DNA from 2 places in the Paraburkholderia sp. NPDC080076 genome. Region 2 is predicted to be linked to the other one. Evidence: riboswitches for the same ligand, from Rfam matches in the RefSeq annotation. Region 2 holds a riboswitch; the other holds the start of a gene.

Region 1 (3,402 bases), on a different contig from region 2:
ACGGTGGACAGCAGGTCGAGCGTCAGCGAAAGGGTGCTGGTGGCGAATGACTGCAGGTCGTCGCTGATCCGCTGGTCGGGGTTGTCGGCGAGGCGATCGCGTTCGATCCGGTAGAACGCGCTGTCCTTCAGCCACTCGTTCAGATAGCGCGTGGTCAGCCACTGGCGCCAGCGGAAGCCGAGCATCTGGCGCAGGTAGCGGCCGTACACCGCAAGTATGATGAAACCGAACGCGAGCGCCGAGAACACCATCAGCAGATGCGGGAAGTCGTGCACGTTCTTGGTTTGCAGCGCGTTGTAGAAGTCGGCGCTCCAGCGGTTCAGGCGCACGTTGATCCACACCACGAGCAGATTCATCACGATGATCGCGATGAGCAGGCCCCATGCCGTTTTTCGTTCTTCGGAAACCCAGTAGGGTTTGATCAGGCTCCAGGCGGAGACTTTTTCGTCCGGCGGCAGCACGGGGGTGGCAGAGGTATTCGGTGTCATGAGCATCCTGAAGTAGTGCTGGCCCATTCGGGGCTGACCCATCGGGGCAGGCCCGTCTGCGGGCTGCCCTGCGGCGGGTTTGCGGTACATGCCCGGGCGTCGTGCTCGACGAACGCACGCCCGGGTGAGCGTCAGATTCTGGCGTGAAGCCCTTAAGCGAAAATTAATTTGCGCCGCGAGGCCCCGCGCCGGTGCCGCTGCGAACATGGCGGGACGGCGTGCCGCCCGCGCCGCGTTCGTGCGGCATCCTGTGCTGGCATTGTGCCAGAGCGCCGCCTTCGGCCGTATTGATAACGTGAAAGATGGTGCCGGATCAAATCGCGCGCGACGCGGCCAGCCGCTGGTTTGCGGGCGCCGCGCCTTTTATGGTCTAATGACCTTCGACGAAACAGGGGTGCTTCGCGCACAGGCGGCATGGTTTTCATGGCGCAGCGGCGAGGCTGAGAGACACCCTTTGCACCCGATCCGGGTAATACCGGCGCGGGAAGTTTCCGGAAGCAGCCAGTCTTCCATTCCCCGCCGGGCAGCGTCCGTCATTGGAACGCGCATTGCCCGGCCGGCCTCACCCGCCGGTTTCGTCCTGGGTACGTGCGTTTTTTTGCCGTACGGAAAGGACTCGATGACCGCCTATTCTTCAGATATGTGTTTTGCTCTTCGTCACGCCGCCGTCGGCGCGCCGTGCTTCAGCTTTGCTTGCCGTCCTGAAACGGAGTGTGCGCGATGACGCGTCCTGCACAACCCGATTTCGCGGTGCTCGGCGGCGGCCTGTGCGGGCGGCTGGTGGCGTGGCGTCTCGCCGGGCAGGGGCATCGCGTGGCGCTCTATGAGCGTGGCGACGCCGCTGGTACGCAGTCGGCCGCGTGGGTCGCCGCGGCCATGCTGGCGCCGCTCGCGGAAGCCGCCAGCGCCGAGTTGCTGATCACGCGCCTCGGCGCGAGTTCGCTCGAAACCTGGCCGCAAGTGTTGGCCGAACTTCCTGAGCCGGTGTTCTTTCAACGCAATGGCACGCTGGTCGTCTGGCATCACGCCGACCGTACCGAAGCACCGCTGTTCGAGCGCCGGGTGCGCTCGAATGCCCCGGCTGAGTTGCTGGACGGTGGCTTCGTCACGCTCGCGGGCGCGCAGCTCGGCGCCGCCGAGCCTGCTTTGGCGGGACGCTTCAATCAGGGCTGGCTGTTGCCGCGTGAAGGTCAACTGGATAACCGTCAGGTGCTGACCGCACTGGCCGCGGGCCTCGCGCAACGTGGTGTCGACACGCACTGGAATACGCCCGTCGACGATCGCGCGCTGCCGCCCGCACGCATCACGATCGACTGCCGCGGCCTCGGCGCGAAGCCCGTGCTGCCTACGTTGCGCGGCATTCGCGGCGAAGTGGCGCGCGTGCATGCGCCCGGTATCAAACTGACGCGGCCGGTGCGGCTGCTGCATCCACGCTACCCGCTCTACATCGCGCCGAAGCAGGACGACCTCTACGTGATCGGCGCGACCGAAGTGGAAGGCGAGGACATGTCGCCGGTCAGCGTGCGTTCCGCGCTCGAACTGCTGAGCGCGGCGTTTTCCGTGCATCCCGGCTTCGGCGAGGCACGCATTCTCGAACTGAATTCGCAGTGCCGCCCAACTTTGCCGGACCACCGTCCGGCCTTGCTGTGGGACGGCGCGCAGACACTGCGCGTGAACGGCCTGTACCGGCACGGCTACATGATCGTGCCCGAAGTCGCCGACGAAGCCGTGCGCTTCGCCGCGGCGCTGCTCGACGGCCGCATCGGCGACGCCGATGCCTTCGCCGACTGGCAACGCGATGCGCGCTGGAGCGAACTCTTTCAACTGGACTCCGCGCGGGAGCCGGCATGAGCGTTGCGCGAAAGGTCTTTACCCAATCGAGCGCTATACGCCACGCTGCTTTCGCCATCGACTGAAACGTATTCGAACACCATGGACATTCATATCAATCAGAAGCCGTTGTCGCTGCCCGAAGGCGCGACTGTCGCCGACGCGCTCACCGCGTTCGGCGCGCGTCCGCCGTTCGCGGTCGCGCTGAACGGCGACTTCGTGGCGCGCACCCAGCATGCGGCGCGCGTGCTGCGCACGGGCGACAAGCTCGATGTCGTGCAACCCGTGGCTGGCGGCTGAGCGCCCGCCACGCATTGCCGGAACGCCGATTGCCGGAGACAAACAGGATTATGCCAATGACTTCCCCCCAAACCGCCGATGCGCTCACGCTCTACGGCCAGACCTTCGCGAGCCGCGTGCTGCTCGGCACTTCGCGCTATCCGTCGCTGCAATCGCTGTCCGATTCGATCGACGCGGCGCGGCCCGGCATGGTGACCGTCGCGTTGCGCCGGCAGATGAACGAAGGCGGCGCCGAAGCCGGCTTCTTCGACCTGCTCAAGCGCCACGGCGTGCCGCTCCTGCCGAACACGGCCGGCTGCCTGACGGTCGGCGAGGCGGTGACGACCGCGCACATGGCGCGCGAAATCTTCGAGACCGAGTGGATCAAGCTCGAACTGATCGGCGACGACTACACGCTGCAGCCCGACCCGGTCGGCCTGATCGAAGCGGCCGCGCAACTGGTCAAGGACGGCTTCAAGGTGCTGCCGTATTGCACCGAAGACCTGGTGATCGGCCGCCGTCTGCTGGACGCCGGTTGTGAGGCGCTAATGCCGTGGGGCGCGCCGATCGGCACCGGCAAGGGCGTGATCAATCCGTACGGCCTGCGCGTATTGCGCGAACGGCTGCCGGACGTGCCGCTGATCGTCGACGCTGGCCTCGGCGTACCGTCGCATGCGGCGCAGGTGATGGAATGGGGTTTCGACGGCGTGCTGCTGAACACGGCGGTTTCACAGGCGACGCACCCCGACGCGATGGCGCGCGCCTTCGCGCTGGGCGTCGAAGCGGGCCGCCAGGCTTTTCTGGC
Region 2 (3,402 bases):
GGCGATCAAGGGCACGCGGCCAGTTCGGCCACCTGCAGGACCTCGCCGGTCGCCGCGTTTTCGACGAAAGCGACCACACCGAACCGGTCGGCGGGCGCGTTGACGCTGGCATCCGCGGCGGTGTCCTGGATGCGGATATCGCGGCGGATCTGTGCGCTGCCCGCGACCAGAGGCACCGGGCCGATCCATTGCCGCACGACTCGTTCGTGATGCAAGGTGGCGCCGCTGTTTTCGCCGGCGCCCACTTGCGAGCTCAGCGAGTTTTCATAAACGGCCAGGTAGGCGTCCAGTTGGCCCGCTGTGTCCGCTGCCTTGCTGGTGAATTGCGCCGCGACATTGAACGCGCCCGGCGCCTGCCCTTTGAGCTCCAGCGCGACATTCGCTTGCGCCGGCTCGGCGACGACCTTGCCGACGCGGCTCTGAAAACTGTCGCGTTGCGACCAGCTGCGCAATTCGCGTCCGGAGACAAAGATTTCCGGCGTGTAGATGGTGTGGCCGCCGGCCAGATCGGTGAGCGTTTGCTGACGTTCAGTAAAGCGATGTTGCGAGAAGCGGTCAGTCCAGCCGAGGCTGTTCCAATAGTCCACATGCAGCGCCAACGGTACGATGCTTTGCGCCGCGCCGCTATTCTTCCATTGGCTCAGCCAGTTATCGGCGGGTGGGCAGCTGTTGCAGCCTTCGCTGCTGTACAGCTCGACCAGCGCCACGCGATGCGCCGGGCTATGCGCGCTGCAGATGGCGCCGGCCGCGGTCGCGAGGCCGCTGGCCGCGAGCATGGTCAGCGCGAGGCCGAGCGCGATGATTCGGGTGAAGCGCCGACAGTCTCGGCGGGGTGCGGCGGTTTGCATGACGTGCTCCGATCAGGATCCGCACGTTTGTCGAATCGCACGGCCGGTTATGACAGTCCGTTGCCAACTTTTTTCTTGAAACTCGACCGAGTCGGGGGACGCACGACCCCGTGCTAACATTGAGCTTTCGATCGCGCCCATTCAGATTGATGGCGGCGCCCTCTTCACTCTCTTTCGCTACCTGCCGGCTACCTCGATGCGCTTTCCGACTTCCCGTGCCTTCTTCCGCTTGCGCCCCCGTCGCGCAACCGGTTGCGCGCGCGCGGAACTCATGCCGCGTCGCGCCGGTGAGCCGTCCCGAACGCTCCCGCTCCACGCCGCCCGGCGCCCGATCTAACGCTGCTCGCTCCATTGCCTGGGCCGCGTTGTCGGGCTCCGGGCCGATCTCATCCGCACGCTGTCCCCTCAAATGCAGATCGAATTGGAGTACCCCTCGTGAAAAAGACGAAAACCTGTTACCTCACCGAACTCGACGTCGCCCGTCTCGAGAAACACGCCGCCGCGCCCGGCGCGGACACGCGTTTGCAAGACATGCTCGACGACGTGCTGGAACGCGCCGTGATCGTCGAGTCGCGCGAGATACCGGCCAACGTCGTCACGATGAATTCGCAAGCCACGCTGGTCGACGAAACCAGCGGCGAGCACATGACCTGGACCGTGGTTTATCCGCCCAATGCGGACTTCTCGCACGGCCGCCTGAATGTGTTCTCTCCCGCCGGCCTCGCCTTGCTCGGCGCCAAACGCGGCGAGCGCATTCGCTTCACGCCGCCAAGCGGCACTGAGAAAGTGCTGAAGCTGGAAAAGATCCTGTTTCAACCCGAAGCCGCCGACGATTTCACGCTGTAAGCAACGCTCGCGCGCAACGCAAAATTTTTGCCGCAGCATCTCCGGCTGCCCGTCAATTCAAGAAAAGTGCGTGGCGGCCCGCTGTTATATCCATCATCCGACTTTTCAAGATGGGTTGCCAAGCAGCGGGCGGCCGGTGTATCGTGTGCGCTGCTAACGCGGGGGTCCTGCGTCGCACGGAGGTTGGAGGTCCGTGCTGCGTGGGTGAGAAATACCCTTTGAACCTGATCTGGATAATGCCAGCGCAGGGAAGCGTACGGATTTCGCACCTTGGCTCTATCGCCTCATCTCTCGCGAATTCCGACTACTTCCGTCTCGTCTCCTGCTTAGCGGCCCCACATAGCTTTGCATAGGAGATACAGATGAACGCCAATCCGAAGTTCCTTTCCGCCGACGCCCACGTCGATGAAGCCGCTGTCGCGCCGCTGCCGAATTCCCGCAAGGTCTACGTGACTGGCTCGCGCGCCGATATCCGCGTGCCGATGCGCGAGATCTCGCAGGCCGACACGCCCGACAGCTTCGGTGGCGAAAAGAATCCGCCGGTCTATGTCTACGATACGTCGGGCCCCTACTCGGATCCGGAAGCCAAAATCGACATTCGGGCCGGTCTGCCCGCACTGCGCCAGGCCTGGATCGAAGAACGCGGCGACACCGAAGCGCTGACGGGTCTGTCGAGCGACTTCAGCCGCGAACGCGCCGCCGACACGGCCACCGCCGATCTGCGCTTCCAAGGCCTGCACCGTACGCCGCGCCGCGCGATCGCCGGCAAGAACGTGTCGCAGATGCACTACGCGCGTCAAGGCATCATCACGCCGGAAATGGAATACATCGCGATTCGCGAGAACCAGCGCCGCGCCGAGTATCTGGAGAGCCTCAAGACGAGTGGCCCGAACGGCGAAAAGCTGGCGGCGATGATGGGCCGCCAACATCCGGGCCAGGCATTCGGCGCGAGCGCGTTCGGTCCGAACGGCCTCACGGCGATCACGCCGGAATTCGTGCGCGAGGAAGTGGCGCGCGGCCGCGCGATCATCCCGAACAACATCAATCACCCGGAAAGCGAGCCGATGATCATCGGCCGCAACTTCCTCGTGAAGGTGAATGCCAACATCGGCAACTCGGCGGTGACGTCCTCGATCGGCGAGGAAGTCGACAAGATGACGTGGGCGATCCGCTGGGGCGGCGACACGGTGATGGATCTGTCGACCGGCAAGCACATCCACGAAACGCGCGAGTGGATCATCCGCAATTCGCCGGTGCCGATCGGCACGGTGCCGATCTATCAGGCGCTCGAAAAGGTCAACGGCAAGGCCGAAGACCTGACGTGGGAAATCTTCCGCGACACGCTGATCGAACAGGCCGAGCAAGGCGTCGACTACTTCACGATTCACGCGGGCGTGCGTCTGCAATACGTGCCGCTCACGGCCAGGCGTATGACGGGCATCGTCTCGCGCGGCGGCTCGATCATGGCGAAGTGGTGCCTCGCTCACCACAAGGAAAGCTTCCTGTACGAGCACTTCGAAGACATCTGCGAAATCATGAAGGCCTATGACGTGGCCTTCTCGCTCGGCGACGGCCTGCGTCCCGGCTCGATCTACGACGCCAACGACGAAGCGCAGCTCGGCGAATTGAAGACGCTCGGCGAACTCACGCAGATCGCGTGGAAGCACGACGTGCAGACCATGATCGAAGGCCCCGGTCACGTGCCGAT

What was found. Region 2 has a riboswitch for thiamine pyrophosphate ahead of thiC (phosphomethylpyrimidine synthase ThiC). Riboswitches for the same ligand answer to the same signal wherever they lie in the genome.
Region 1: linked by a shared signal. The riboswitch ahead of ACQKRQ_RS39010 (FAD-dependent oxidoreductase) and the one ahead of thiC (phosphomethylpyrimidine synthase ThiC) in region 2 are both predicted to bind thiamine pyrophosphate.

What each region holds. Positions count from the first base shown of each region.
Region 1 is NZ_JBNNWQ010000016.1:61,331-64,732, forward strand. Features, by position in the region: gene ACQKRQ_RS39005 (ABC transporter ATP-binding protein/permease) at 1-488, opposite strand, end outside; TPP riboswitch at 869-992, shown strand; gene ACQKRQ_RS39010 (FAD-dependent oxidoreductase) at 1,209-2,339, shown strand; gene thiS (sulfur carrier protein ThiS) at 2,421-2,618, shown strand; gene ACQKRQ_RS39020 (thiazole synthase) at 2,675-3,402, shown strand, end outside.
Region 2 is NZ_JBNNWQ010000004.1:246,822-250,223, forward strand. Features, by position in the region: gene ACQKRQ_RS18145 (DUF1223 domain-containing protein) at 6-848, opposite strand; gene ACQKRQ_RS18150 (GreA/GreB family elongation factor) at 1,284-1,694, shown strand; TPP riboswitch at 1,845-1,963, shown strand; gene thiC (phosphomethylpyrimidine synthase ThiC) at 2,057-3,402, shown strand, end outside.